One region of the Variovorax glacialis genome, then DNA from elsewhere that is predicted to be linked to it. Evidence: predicted binding sites of a transcription regulator. Region 1 holds the regulator's gene; each other region holds the start of a gene.
What was found. The regulator LexA, encoded in region 1, represses DNA repair genes until DNA is damaged. The targets are predictions, from matches to a motif close to ACTGTATNNNNATACAGT.
Positions count from the first base shown of each region.

Region 2: the regulator LexA is predicted to act here: its motif matches at 1,637-1,654, upstream of imuA (translesion DNA synthesis-associated protein ImuA).
Region 3: the regulator LexA is predicted to act here: its motif matches at 1,089-1,106, upstream of ACSFBL_RS09810 (PA0069 family radical SAM protein).
Region 4: the regulator LexA is predicted to act here: its motif matches at 1,604-1,621, upstream of recA (recombinase RecA).

Region 1 is NZ_JBPJZT010000005.1:110,155-113,704, forward strand. Features, by position in the region: gene ACSFBL_RS15150 (asparaginase) at 1-922, opposite strand, end outside; gene lexA (transcriptional repressor LexA) at 996-1,670, shown strand; gene ACSFBL_RS15160 (hypothetical protein) at 1,815-2,159, shown strand; gene ACSFBL_RS15165 (D-2-hydroxyacid dehydrogenase family protein) at 2,295-3,302, shown strand; gene ACSFBL_RS15170 (MFS transporter) at 3,299-3,550, shown strand, end outside.
Region 2 is NZ_JBPJZT010000037.1:3,000-6,549, reverse strand. Features, by position in the region: gene ACSFBL_RS34955 (hypothetical protein) at 62-439, shown strand; gene ACSFBL_RS34950 (SOS response-associated peptidase) at 720-1,478, opposite strand; gene imuA (translesion DNA synthesis-associated protein ImuA) at 1,669-2,511, shown strand; gene ACSFBL_RS34940 (Y-family DNA polymerase) at 2,456-3,550, shown strand, end outside.
Region 3 is NZ_JBPJZT010000003.1:256,569-260,118, forward strand. Features, by position in the region: gene ACSFBL_RS09805 (efflux transporter outer membrane subunit) at 1-34, shown strand, start outside; gene ACSFBL_RS09810 (PA0069 family radical SAM protein) at 1-1,073, opposite strand, end outside; gene ACSFBL_RS09815 (DOPA 4,5-dioxygenase family protein) at 1,195-1,551, shown strand; gene ACSFBL_RS09820 (glutathione S-transferase family protein) at 1,569-2,225, opposite strand; gene ACSFBL_RS09825 (polyhydroxyalkanoate depolymerase) at 2,343-3,550, shown strand, end outside.
Region 4 is NZ_JBPJZT010000006.1:375,593-379,142, reverse strand. Features, by position in the region: gene recX (recombination regulator RecX) at 1-394, opposite strand, end outside; gene recA (recombinase RecA) at 465-1,541, opposite strand; gene ACSFBL_RS18665 (MarR family winged helix-turn-helix transcriptional regulator) at 1,688-2,173, shown strand; gene ACSFBL_RS18660 (response regulator) at 2,243-2,917, shown strand; gene ACSFBL_RS18655 (sensor histidine kinase) at 3,081-3,550, shown strand, end outside.

The sequences.
Region 1 (3,550 bases):
CTCCCGCGTCACGCAGCACTTCGTTTTGCCTCGGCAGAATCCGCCCCTGTGAGCATCGCGTCGCGCGGACGACCGTGACCCCGTCCGCCTGCGCGCGAAGCGCAGCCGCTTCGAGCGCGTGGTGCAACGTGCCGTTGCCGGTGGCGGCAAGCACCAGCCCCTGGACAGAGTCCGCGCCGCCCCGCTTTCGCTCTTCCAGCAATGCGTCGACGATCGAGCCGCGTGCCTCGGCGTGGCTCACGAGGATTTCGACGCGCGGCCAGGACGTGACTGCTTCCATTCGAGCGAAGGCGAGTTGGGCTGCGGGCGGCGGCACCGGCCAATCCCTCAGGACACGCACCGCTCCTTCTTCAACGTATGCCACCGGCCCCGCATCCCCCGAATCGAAGGCGTCGAGCCTGTAGGTATGGACCTTCTGGACATCGAACGCGCTGTGAACGGTGCCCGCGCAAACTGCCACGACACCCCGCGCTCCGGACGTCGCCGCCACGACGATGGCATCGCGCACGTTTTGTGGCCCGTCCGGCGCCAGCGCCGTGGACGGGCGCATCGCGCAGGTGACCACCACCGGCTTCGACGGCCCCAACACGGATTGCAGGAAGTAGGCTGTCTCCTCCAGCGTGTCGGTCCCGTGGGTGATGACGATGCCGGCAACTTCGGGATCCGCGAGCCAATGGGCGCACCGCTGCGCCAACGCTCGCCAGATCGAGAAAGACATGTCCTTGCTGTCCACCTGCGCCACCTGCTCGGCCAACAATGAAACACCGGACGGCGCCTCGATGCCGCCAAGCAGCTCGGCCACGCCGACCTCGCCGGCGGTGTAGCCGATGTTGTCATCCGCCGCAGCGGCCCGACCCGCGATCGTCCCCCCCGTGCCCAGGACGACCACGCGACGCCCCCCATCTCGATTGCCTATGGCCATGACTTGCCAACTTTCGGAAACTGGTTAAAAATACAGGTACTGGATATTCACCCAGTGCCCATCAGGAGCCTACATGCAGTTCGCCGTCAAGCTTACCGCCCGTCAGCAGCAGATTCTGGACTTGATCCAGAGCGCCATCGCGCGCACCGGCGCCCCTCCCACGCGGGCCGAGATCGCCGCCGAACTGGGCTTCAAGTCGGCCAATGCGGCCGAGGAGCATCTGCAGGCCCTGGCACGCAAGGGCGTCATCGAGCTCGTGAGCGGCACCTCGCGCGGCATCCGGCTCAAGGGCGATGCATTGCGCTCCCTGAATGAATCCCGCAACAACCAGTTCTCGCTGTCGCTGCCCGGCATGGCGCAGCTCGCACTGCCGCTCATCGGCCGTGTGGCCGCCGGTTCGCCCATCCTGGCGCAAGAGCATGTCGACCAGACCTACTACGTCGAGAACACGCTGTTCCAGCGCCAACCCGACTACCTACTCAAGGTGCGCGGCATGTCCATGCGCGACGCCGGCATCATGGACGGCGACCTGCTCGCGGTGCAGGCCACCAAGGAGGCCCGCAACGGACAGATCGTCGTGGCCCGGCTCGGCGACGAAGTCACCGTCAAGCGACTCAAGCGCAACAAGCAGGTCATCGAGCTGCATGCGGAAAACCCGGACTATCCGACCATCATCGTCCAGCCCGGCGAGCCCTTCGAGATCGAAGGCCTGGCGGTCGGTCTCATCCGCAACACGATGCTGATGTAGGCCTCGAACGAAATGCGCGCACGGCTTCAGCAGTGCGCACACCCGGCCGCGACAGGTGGCGGGCGTATGGCGAAGTGCCATCACCCTGTCGAGGCCGATCAAAGCAATCCTGCCTGTGTTCAATCTCTGACCTCTGGAGTTCACATGGGAATCGCCCTACTCAGCATCGTTGATTTGTTGACCCCCCTGCAATCGCTGGCCACTCGCTGGATGCCTGCGCGCAGCGCTCGTCGCATCAGTTCGTCGGGCCTGCGCTATGTCGGGGTCCGGCCCAGCTGCACGGCGCGCCAGACTTCCACGGCACAGACAGGCTCGCCTGCGGCGGCGCGGCCTTTGCGGGTGGTGCGCATGGTCGATGCGCAGCAGCCCGGCCGTCACCAGGGCCGCATGGTGATTTCGGGTCGGATGGCCGACGTCTGCGCCGAGCTCGATCGACTGGTTGCGCTCGAAGCAGCGGGCACGGCACCCCGATCCGCTCACGTGCACTGACGGCTCCAACCGGAGCGGTTCGCCGTCGAACAGCGCCGTTCGACCACCCGAAACGTACCCCGACGGCTTTCCCGCGCAATCGCAACATGATGCGTCCGCACAGCTTGTCGGTGGTGCGAGGCACAATGGCACGCCATGAACATTGTGATCCTCGACGACTATCAGGATGCGGTGCGCAAGCTGCAGTGCGCTGCCAAGCTCGATGCGTATGCCGCCAAGGTCTACACCAACACGGTCAAGGGTATCGGGCAGCTCTCGGTGCGCCTCAAGGATGCCGACGTGATCGTGTTGATCCGCGAGCGCACCCACATCTCCCGCCAGCTCATCGAGAAGTTGCCCAAGCTCAGGCTCATTTCGCAGACCGGGCGGGTCGGCAGCCACATCGACGTGAATGCCTGTTCGGAACAAGGCATCGCGGTGGCCGAGGGAACAGGGTCGCCATTGGCACCGGCGGAGCTGACCTGGGCGCTGATCATGGCCGCGATGCGTCGCCTGCCACAGTACATCAGCAACCTCAAGCACGGAGCGTGGCAGCAGTCGGGTCTCAAGTCCGCATCGATGCCGCCGAACTTCGGACTCGGCTCGGTGCTCAAGGGCAAGACGCTCTGCATCTGGGGCTATGGACGCATCGGCCAGCTGGTCGCACGCTACGGCCAGGCTTTCGGGATGCAAGTGGTGATCTGGGGTCGTGAGCAGAGCTGCGCCAAGGCCCGGTCCGACGGCTTCCAGGTGGCACCGAACCGGGAAGCGTTCTTCGCCGCGGCCGATGTGCTTTCGGTGCACCTGCGGCTCACGGAGGAAACGCGCGGCCTGGTCACGCTCGAGGATCTTTCCCGGATGAAGCCCACAGCGCTGTTCGTGAACACGTCGCGCGCCGAGTTGGTGGAGCAGGATGCCCTTCTCGCCGCGCTCAACCGCGGTCGTCCAGGGCTGGCGGCGATCGACGTCTTCGAGAGCGAACCGCCGCTGCAGGGCCACGCCCTCCTCCGTCTCGAGAATTGCATCTGCACCCCGCACATCGGCTATGTGGAGCAGGACAGCTACGAGCTGTACTTCGGTCAGGCCTTCGACAACGTCGTGAGCTTCATCAAGGGCAATCCGACGAACATCGTCAATCCCGGCGCGCTGCAGGTCCGCCGTTGACCCGGCCCGCGTTGCCCGCCGCGCTGTGGGCGCTGCTGGCGGGCAATTTCGTGATCGGCACCGGCGTGATGGTGGTGCCGGGCACGCTCAACGAACTCAGCACGTCGCTCAATGTGAGCGCGGCCACGGCCGGCCAGTTGATCACGGCCGGTGCCGTCGTGATGTGCCTGGGCGCGCCGCTGCTTGCCGCCGTGGTTGCGGGCTGGGACCGCCGGCTCCTGCTGGCCTGCACCATGCTCTGGTACGGC
Region 2 (3,550 bases), on a different contig from region 1:
CAATGGAGCCCTGCGCGCCGATGTGTTCGCTGGTCGCATTGTCGATGCCCTCATAGGTCACATGAAGAAGTTCGTCATCTCTACGCTGGTCGCCACTCTGCTTGCTCCGGCCACTGCGCAAACGCTCGTTTGCACCAGCGAGATCGGCAGGCTGTTCGGCTCCCGGCAGATTGAAATTGTGCGCAGCGGCGACGGCATAACGGTGCGCGCATCCAATGCGTCGAACGATGAGTTTGCGTATCAAGTTCTTGCCGAGAGCAAGACACTCGGGGCATTCCGTGCGGTTCGAATGACTAAGCCCGCTGGCCCGCCCGGTGCGCTGGACGCCGTGCTGGGCGGGGAACTGTTTGTGCGCCGCGACGGCGCTTCTCTTCGGGCGTTTGCTACAGGCTCGATGACGTCCGGCGAGGTCAGTTCCGAACAGTTCGTCTGTCGGTAATTTGGGCCGCCTTCAGCGTTTCAATGCTGACGCCGTCGGGGAAGTTGATCTACGCTTCCCGAAGCTTAGGTCCGCTCGGCGAGTGAGGTTTCGGCGACCGTTGTCATTCGGCCGCCAAATTTGAAGGAATGCAGACGGGCTGGATGAGTCTTTCGGGGGAATCGCTCTTCCCCCTCCTCTGCCCTGGGCCGAACGCGCTGGGTTTCAGCTTTTCGATGGCTCCCATCCCGCAACCCCGGATCGGGTCCGATAAACCGGGGTTACCGCGCGATTGCAGACATCAAAAAAGCGACGGCTCTTCAGGCGGTGCCTTCGGGGCACGCGCCAGCTTCGCCTTGGGCTCCTTCGGGGGCAGTGGCTCCGCCGTCATCGCGAGCCGCTCGGCCGGGAACTGCAGCATGAAGTCCATCGAGCGCTCCGGCGGCGCGTCAAGCCACTCGCCGTACTGCGCCTCCGGCAGGATCACGACCATGCGCTTGTCCTGCATCTCGGGAGGACGTTTCGGATCGGGCCGATGCATCAGCCTGAAGTGGGGATGCGCGTCCGCGTTGATCGTGAGCATCGTGAAGCTCAGCGCCCACTGGCTGGTCTCCGGGTTCTTCCAAGGAGACCACAGGCCGGCCACGCCCAGGGTCTCGTCGTTCGCCGCGGTGAACCGGGTCGGGATGAACTTGCCTGTGCGCCAGTCGGGCTCGTAGATTGCCTCACACGGCACGATGCAGTGCCGCGCCTTGGCCCACGCGTGCTTGAAGCTGGCCAGTTCGCGCACGGTCTCGGTGCGGGCGTTGTAGGTCTGCAGGCCGTACCTCACCTCTTTGGCGAAGCCGGGCAACAACCCAAAATGGCCCTCGACCAGCTCGAAGTCCGGCACCGCCTCGTCGCCCGACTCGCGCTCGGGCGGCCGACGGATGAACGGCGCCATCTGCGTCGGGTAGATGTGCAGGCCACCCGGCGGCGGCTCCCAGCTCGGCGGCATGTGGATGCCGAAGTGTTTCTCGATCTGCTTGCGGCGCTTCTCGGCCTGGTAGTGGCTGCACATGAGCGCATTTTGCGGGAGTCCGATGGGTCGATTGCGCGCTGCCACTGCGCATTCGGCCACGGCGGCAGCCCGTCATTGAGCCGTCGGGTGCTTCCCCCGCCCGCCCGCTAAATCCGACTCCGATGAAAGCCGACCCTTCGGGGCCTAACTTACGGCATACTGGATGTCCATACAGTATTTGGAGCCCGCAATGGCCGCCCTTCTGGAGTGGGCCGACGATGACGACGCGCCGGCCCCGCCGCGCCGTCCGTCAAAGCCCGTCCTTGGACCGGGCGAGCTGCCTGCGTCCGTCGAAGCCGCCCTCTGGCGCGGCGATCAGCTGGGCTCACCGGTCACACGGGTGGTGCCCACCGGCTACCCCTCGCTGGACGGAGAACTCCCCGGTGGGGGTTGGCCCGCTCGCTCCCTCACCGAGGTACTCCAAGCCCAGCCAACCGTGCTCGAGTGGCGGCTCCTGGCGCCGGCCATGCGCGAGGTGGTCGCGAAGGGTGAAGACATCGTCATCGTCGGCCCCCCGAAGGCTCCGCACCTGCCCGGCCTGCGTGATGAAGGCATTGACGAGCGCCGCCTGGTCTGGATCCAGGCGTCAACGCCGGCCGAGCGGCTGTGGGTCACCGAGCAACTGGTGAAGGCCAACGCAGCCGGCATCGTCGTGTCCTGGCTACCGCAGGCGCGCCAGGAACAGATCCGCCGGCTGCAGGTGTGCGCGCAAAGCTGCGACAGCCCCGTCTTCCTCTGCCGCCCGGCGGCCGCGGAGCACGAACCGTCCGCGGCGCCGCTGCGGGTGCAGGTCTGTGTGGGCGTCGATTGGGAACTGCGGGTCCATCTGCTGAAGCGCAAGGGCGGCGTGCATGACGGCGTGCTCCACCTTCCCTCCATTCCCCGCGGCCTCGCGCCGCTCATCACGCCCCGGCTTTCGAAGCCGAGCGTTCTCCTGGCCGCGCGCAAACCGCGCGCCACCGCATCAGAGACTTCCCATGTTCTGGGCAGCGCTACTTCCCGACCGCCTGCTCACCGACTCCCAGCGCATTGAAGCCATTCGCGGCCTGTCGATCTGGTGCCTCCAGTTCACGCCGCGCGTCAGCGTCATCGACGCAGCTTCGGTGTCTTCGGCGGTCGTGATGGAGCTCGAGGCGAGCGTGCGCCTGTTCGGCGGCAAGCGCAAACTCGTGGAGCGGGTGAAAGTGGAAACCCAGGAGCTGGGCGTTGGCCAGCTGGCCTGGGCCCCGACCAGCCTGGCGGCGGTGGCCGTGGCCGGCAACGGTCAATCGAACGGCTTTGCCAAACCTCTTGAGGCACTCCTCGACGACCTGCCCGTTGAGGTGCTGGCACCGGTCGCAGCGCATGCCGCCATCCTCGCGCGCGTGGGCTGCCGGACGCTGGGCCAGGTGCGCGCCCTGCCCCGCGGCGGCCTGAGTCGACGGTTCGACAAGGCGTTGGTGGAAGCGCTCGACCTGGCCTATGCGCTGAAGCCTGAAGCGCACGCCTGGGCAACCCTGCCCGACCGCTTCGAAGCCAGGCTCGAACTGATGTCGCGCATCGAACTCGCACCGGCGATGCTGTTCGGTGCGCGCCGGCTGCTTTTGCAGCTGTGCGGCTGGCTGGCGGCCAGACGCTCTGGCGTCACCGCCTTCACCCTGAAATGGTGCCACGACGCCATGCGGGCCAAGACGGCCGGCGATGGCGGCGAGCTGACGGTTAGAACCGCCGAGCCGACACGGAACATCGAGCACCTGAGCCGCCTATTGGCGGAAAACCTGGCGAAAGTCGAACTACTCGCACCGGTCGGCGACCTGGCCATGACCGCGGACGACGTTCGCCCGCTCGAAGAGGCCAGCTACTCGTTGCTGCCGGAGACACTGCCTGATGGCGAAGGGCTGGCGCTGGTGCTCGAACGCATCGCCGCGAGGTTGGGCCCTGAGCGAGTGCTCCGACCTGTCGTGGCCGAAGACCATCGCCCGGAGTGGATGTGCCACTGGCAACCAGCGCCGGAGAAGCGGCCACGGCTGATGGCGCGCAGCCTCGATTGCCCCCAGCCCACGTTCATCCTGCCCAAGCCGCTGCGTCTGGCG
Region 3 (3,550 bases), on a different contig from region 1:
TGCCCCGCTGCGCCAGGTGGTCGGAACGCGCTGAGGTCGAGCGCGATGCGCTGGCGGTTGAAGCCGATGCGATTCGTGGCTTTCTCGAAGCGCTGGCGAATCAGGTCGGCCCACAGCCCGCTTCCCTTCATCCGCGTCGCGAAGTCGGCGTCGTAATCCTTGCCGCCGCGCATCTCGCGGATGCGCGCCATGATGCGGGCCGCGCGCTGCGGGTAGTGCAGTTCCAGCCATTGCTTGAAGAGCGGTGCAACTTCCCAGGGCAGGCGGATCACCGTGTAGAAGGCGCAACGCGCGCCGGCCTCCCAAGCGGCTTCGAGCACCTGTTCCATGTCTTCGGTCACGAAGGGAATCTGCGGCGCCACGCTCACCCCCACGGGCACGCCGGCATCGGCGAGCGTGCGCAGGGTGCGCAGCCGCCGGTGCGGTGCAGCGGCGCGCGGCTCCAGCTTGCGCGCGAGTTCGCCGTCGAGCGTGGTGATGGTGATGTAGACAGCCGCCAGATCCTCGGCCGCCATCGGCGCGATCAGGTCGAGGTCGCGCTCGACGGCGCTGGACTTGGTGACGAGCCCGAAGGGGTGGCGGGTTTCCTTCAGCACTTCGATCACCGACCGGGTGAGGCGAAGTTCGCGCTCGATGGGCTGGTAGCAGTCGGTCGCGGTGCCGATCGCGAGGTGGCTGGGCTTGTAGCTCTTGCGGCCGAGCTCGGCGCGCAGGACCTCGGCGATGTTGCGCTTGGCGATCAGCTTGGTCTCGAAATCGAGCCCCGGCGAGAGATTGAGGTAGCTGTGCGTGGGGCGCGCGAAGCAATAGATGCAACCGTGTTCGCACCCCCTGTAGGGATTGAGCGACCGGTCGAAGGGAATGTCGGGCGAATCGTTTTCGCTCAAGACCGACTTCGCGTCCTCGAAGCGGACCTCGGTCGCGAGCGGCGGCAACGGCTCGGCCGCGCCTTCTTCGAGCGTGCCCCAACCGTCGTCGAAGGCATTGCGGACGTTCCGCTCGAAACGGTGGGGCAGGAAAGTGGCTGCGCCTCGGCCCTTCAAGGCGTGCAGCGGGATGAAAGCGTCGGCCATGGCGGCATCCAAAATACTGTATGAATCTACAGTATTTCACCTTTCCGCCGATCGCGCAGCAAGCACTTGTTACCCCGCGCCGGACAGAGGCGTAAGCTTCGTCCTTCCACCGGAGCCCTCCATGCCGCGCCGCCCCGAAAATCTCTATCCGCAGTACCACGCCCATATCTATTTCGGCCCGGACACCGTCGCGCAGGCTCGAAAGCTGGCCGAGGATGCAGGGCACAACCTGCTGGTGGTGGTGGGCCGGGTGCACGAGAAACTGGTCGGCCCGCATCCGCAGTGGAGTTGCCAGATCGCCTTCGACGCGGCGGAATTCGACGAGGTCATCGAATGGCTCGACGCACACCGCGATGGCCTCGACATCTTCGTGCACGGCCTGACGGGCGACGACTACCTCGACCACACGGCGCATGCCATGTGGCTGGGCAACGAGTCCACGCTCGATTTGCGGATGTTTCGCCAGCCGACCGCCTGAATCGGCCGGCAGGTGCTTCAGAACTCGGCGTCGAGTTCGTCGATCTCCTCGGGTTCCTGCTTCGCCGCCTTGATCCACTCCTGCATCGCAGGCAGTTCGATGATCCGCTTGCAGTAGGCGGCGCAGGACCGGTCGAGCGCGACGTCGTAGGTCATGAAGCGCGTGACGACCGGCGCGTACATCGCGTCCGCCATGCAGGGTTGCTCGCCGAACAGGAAAGGCCCGCCGTAGGCGCCCAGGCATTCGCGCCAGATGGCCACCACCCGGTCGATGTCGGTCTGCGCGCGCGACCAGATCTTGAAGCCGGGGAATTTCGCCTTGACGTTCATCGGCAGCGAGCCGCGCATCGAGCCGAAGCCGGAGTGCATCTCGCCGCAGATCGCCCGGCAATGCGCGCGGGCCTTGGCGTCGGCCGGCAACAATCCGGCCTTGGGCTTGATCTCGTTGAGGTATTCGCCGATCGCGAGCGTGTCCCACACCTTGATGCTGCCGTGATCCAGCGCGGGCACCAGCATCGACGCCGAGAGCAGCAGCATCTCTGCCTTCATCGCCGGATCGTCGGGCGGGATGATCTTCTCGGTGAATTCCAGGCCCGCGAGCCGGCACATCAGCCAGCCGCGCAGCGACCATGCACCGTAGTTCTTGCTGCTGATGGTGAGTACGGGTTTGGCCATGCTGTCGCTCCTCGGCTGCCGGATCGGCGTTGAAGCTGTGCAAGGCCTGTGCCAGAAAGGTGCACCTCGGCCGAGGGCACGGTCCAGCTTGGCCCGCAACTTGCCTGTAGCATGTGCATGCTGTACAGGGCCTACCAAACCAACGCCGACCTTCTTTCGCCATCCCGGCTCGCGGCCCAGTATTTCGGCAAGGCCCTGTGGCACCCCAAGGCCGATCGCAGCATGACCCGGCGAATGGCTGCCGCGATGGAGGTCTACGCGAGCCTGCGGCTGACGCACTCGCGCCCGCCCTACGGCATTGACAGCGTGATGGTCGACGGCGAGGAAGTCGCGGTGCATGAAGAGGCCGCGCTGGTCGCGCCCTTTGGCACGCTGCTGCACTTTCGCAAGGACACCAGCGCGGTGCATCCGCCGGTGCTGCTGGCCGCACCACTGTCGGGCCATTTCGCGACGCTGCTCCGCGAAACGGTGCGCACCCTGCTGCGCGACCACGACGTCTACATCACCGACTGGCACAACGCCCGCGACGTGCCGCTGTGGCATGGCGGCTTCAGCCTCGACGACTACACGCTGCAGATCATCCGCTTCCTCGAGGCCATGGGCCCCGGCGCGCACATGGTCGCGGTGTGCCAGCCGTGTGTCGCCGCCCTGGCGGCCACCGCGCTCATGTCGGAAGACGACAACCCGGCGACGCCGGCGAGCCTGACGCTCATGGCCGGACCGGTCGACTGCCGCATCAACCCGACGGCGGTGAACAAGCTCGCGAACGAGCGCTCCATCGGCTGGTTCGAACGCAACCTGATCAGTCGCGTGCCGTGGCCGCATGCCGGCGTGATGCGGCGCGTCTACCCCGGCTTCCTGCAGCTCAGCGCTTTCATGAGCATGAACCCGGACCGGCACAAGCAGCAGTTCGCCAAGCTCTACCAGCACCTGGTCGACGGCGAGATCGACCAGGCCAGCACCATCCGCAACTTCTACGACGAATACCTGGCGGTAAACGACCTGCCGGCCGAGTTCTATCTCGAAACGGTGGAACGCGTGTTCCAGACCTACGACCTGCCCCGTGGCGAACTCACTGTGGGCGACCGCAAGATCAATCCGGCCGCCATCCGCAAGACCGCGCTGCTGACCGTGGAAGGCGAACGCGACGACATCTGCGCCGTCGGCCAGACGGTGGCCGCGCAGGACCTGTGCACCAGCGTTCGCCCGTACCTCAAGACGCATCACCTGCAGGCGGGTGTGGGGCACTACGGGGTCTTCAGCGGCAGCAAGTGGAATACGCAGATCTACCCGCGGGTGCGGGAGGCGATCCATACCGCTGCCGA
Region 4 (3,550 bases), on a different contig from region 1:
GTGCCAGGAGAAAGCGCACTTGCCTCGCGCGCTCCGTCGCATCCTGCGGTAGCTCGCCGAAGCGGCGGCGCCAGACTTCACGCGCCCGTTCCAGTTCGTTGCCCTGAAGGCTCGCGACGGCTTCGGCGACCGCGTCGAGGGCGATGCCCTTGTGCAGCAGTTCCTGGCGCACGCGGGCGGCACCATGGCGCCCTGCCCGCTGGTGCAGGACCGACTGGACCACCCTCGCCTCGCTGATGAAATCCTTGGCGGACAGTTCGTCGAGCGCGAGCGCCAGCGTGCCGGGTTGTTCCTCGTATTTCGCGAGCTTGCGTTCGAGTTCGGCACGCGAATGCTCCCGCTGGCTCAGCAGTCGCAGGGCGCGCCCCTTGAGAGATGGAGCGGCAAAGGCCATGGCTTGCTTTGAATCACTGCGTGTCAAGGCCCACCCGCCGCTCAGGGCGGGTGGCGCGGGCGAATCGACCTTACTTCTCGGCCTTCTCGGCCGGCGCGTCGCCCGCCTCGGCCAGGAGGAGCGGAATGCCCAGGGACTCGCGCACCTTGTTCTCGATCTCGCGCGAGAGCTCGCGGTTCTCGCGCAGGAACTCGCGGGCGTTGTCGCGGCCCTGCCCGATCTTCTCGCCGTTGTAGGCGTACCAGGCGCCCGACTTGTCGACGATCTTGGCGGCTACGCCCATGTCGATGATCTCGCCCTCGCGGCTGATGCCCTCGCCGAACAGGATGTCGAACTCGGCCGTCTTGAAGGGCGGCGAGACCTTGTTCTTGACCACCTTGACCTTGGTCTCGTTGCCGATCGCCTCGTCGCCCTTCTTGATGGTGCCGATGCGGCGGATGTCCAGGCGCACCGAGGCGTAGAACTTCAGCGCATTGCCGCCGGTGGTGGTTTCGGGCGAACCGAACATCACGCCGATCTTCATGCGGATCTGGTTGATGAAGATGACCATGCAGTTGGTCTTCTTGATGGTGGCGGTCAGCTTGCGCAGCGCCTGGCTCATGAGGCGGGCCTGCAGGCCGGGCAGCGAGTCACCCATTTCGCCTTCGATTTCGGCCTTGGGCGTGAGCGCGGCGACCGAGTCGACCACGATCAGGTCGACCGCGCCGGAACGCACCAGCGAATCGACGATCTCGAGCGCCTGTTCGCCGGTGTCGGGCTGGCTGATGAGCAGGTCGGAGAGATTCACGCCGAGCTTCTGCGCGTACTGCACGTCGAGCGCGTGCTCCGCATCGACGAAGGCACAGGTGCCGGCCTGGCGCTGCATCTCGGCGATGACCTGCAGCGTGAGCGTGGTCTTGCCGGACGATTCAGGGCCGTAGATCTCGATCACGCGGCCGCGCGGCAGGCCGCCGACGCCGAGCGCGATGTCGAGGCCCAGCGAGCCGGTGGAAACCACCTGGATGTCCTCCAGCGCTTCGCCTTCGCCGAGCCGCATGATCGTGCCCTTGCCGAACTGCTTTTCGATCTGGGCCAGTGCGGCCTGGAGGGCCTTGGCCTTTTCGCTGCTGGCGACCGAGATGCTTGCGCCCTTGACGACTGCGTCCATGTGGAAAACTCCTTGAATATCAACGGGTTGTGTTGGATTCATCCCGCTGCTTTTAATTACAGGCTGGATGCTTGAACAGTAGTGTAGGGGCCAATGGAGAGGAGTAAACCTGTTTTTTGGTCAGTTTGATTTACTATCGCCGAGCCATGGCAGACCCTCTTTTTCCGATCGACCACGACGCCTGGCGCCAGACCCACCTCGGTCGTCTGCTCGGCCACGCCATGCGCCGTTTCGACGAGCGCGTGCTGGCGCTGATGGCCCATGACGCCGAGGTGCCGCTCGCGCTGTCGAACCTCGCGGCGCGCGCGCAGGTGAGCGCCGCGCACATCCACATCACCCGTCACCTCTCCCGCGACGGCTCGCGCCTGACCGAACTCGCCGAGCGTGCCGGCATGACCAAGCAGGCAATGGGGACCCTGGTCGATCAGTGCGAGGCATGGGGTCTCGTGACACGCGGGCCCGACCCGCTCGACGCGCGCGCACGCCGCGTGCAGTTCACCGCCGACGGCCTGGCGTGGCTGGAGGCCTTCCGCAATGCCGTCGCACAGGCGGAAAAGGAGTTCCGCGCCAGCGTCGGCGACGAGATCGCCACCGTGGTAACCATCGGTCTCGAAGCCTATGCCGCCGCCTAGAATTCGACGGGGAGTCGATGGGTGGAAGGGTCTGGCGGCAGTGTTTGCCGCGACGTCTGGAGGCACGGCATGCGGATACTGATTGCGGAAGATGACCAGGTGCTGGCCGACGCCCTCCTGCGCAGCTTGCGCACTTCCGGCTCGGCGGTCGACCACGTCGCGACCGGCTCGCAAGCCGATGCCGCGTTGATGACCAACAGCGAGTTCGACCTCCTGATCCTCGACCTCGGCCTGCCGAATCTGCACGGGCTCGAAATCCTCAAGCGACTGCGCGCACGCGGCTCGCAGCTGCCGGTGCTGGTGCTGACCGCCGCCGACAGCGTGGAAGAAAGAGTCAAGGGCCTCGACTACGGCGCCGACGACTACATGGCCAAGCCCTTCTCCCTGCAGGAACTCGAAGCACGCGTACGTGCGCTCACCCGGCGCGGCATGGGCGGCACCAGCAATGCGATCAAGCACGGCCCGCTGGTCTACGACCAGGCCGGCCGCGTCGCGACCATCGACGGCAAGATGGTCGAACTCTCCGCCCGCGAACTCGGCCTCCTCGAAGTGCTGCTCCAGCGCGCCGGACGCCTGGTCAGCAAGGACCAGCTGGTCGAGCGCCTGTGCGAGTGGGGCGAAGAGGTCAGCCTCAACGCAATCGAGGTGTACATCCACCGCCTCCGCAAAAAGATCGAGAAAGGCCCGGTGCGCATCGCCACCGTCCGCGGCCTCGGCTACTGCCTCGAAAAAATCCCCTCTTGATGCCCCAAGGCGCATCCCCCAACCCGCACCCCATGACCCCCCCGGCCGGCGCAGCCCGGCCCGTTGGTGAAACACCGCGGAGCCGGCTCCGCCGGGCCGCCGGTGTTGCCCCCGGCAGGGGGTTGGCGAAGCGACACGCAGTGCGCGAAGACTGGGGGCGAGCGTGAAGCTCTTTCAACGCGCACAGCGCTCCCTCTTCGGCGAAATCCTCGACTGGATGCTCACGCCGCTGCTGCTGCTCGTGCCGGTCAGCATCGGCGTCACCTGGCTCGTGGCGCAGGGCATCGCCAACGCGCCTTTCGATCGTGCGCTGGAATCCAACATCCAGATCCTCGCAAGACTGGTCGACGTCGAGAACGGGCGCGTCCAGTTCGTGCTGCCGCAGCCGGCGCGGGAGATCCTGGGCGGCGACGACACCGACCACGTCTACTACCAACTGCTCGACGAGCACGGCACGCTGCTCAGCGGCGAGCGCGAGATTCCGTTTCCGGGCACCGACGATCAGCCGACGCCCGGCGTGGTCTACCTGAGCAATGGCCAGATCCACGGCAAGCCGGTGCGCGTGGCATCGCTCTGGCTGGCCGGCGCCACCCCCGATTCACCGCCGACGCTGCTGCAGGTCGCGGAGACGCG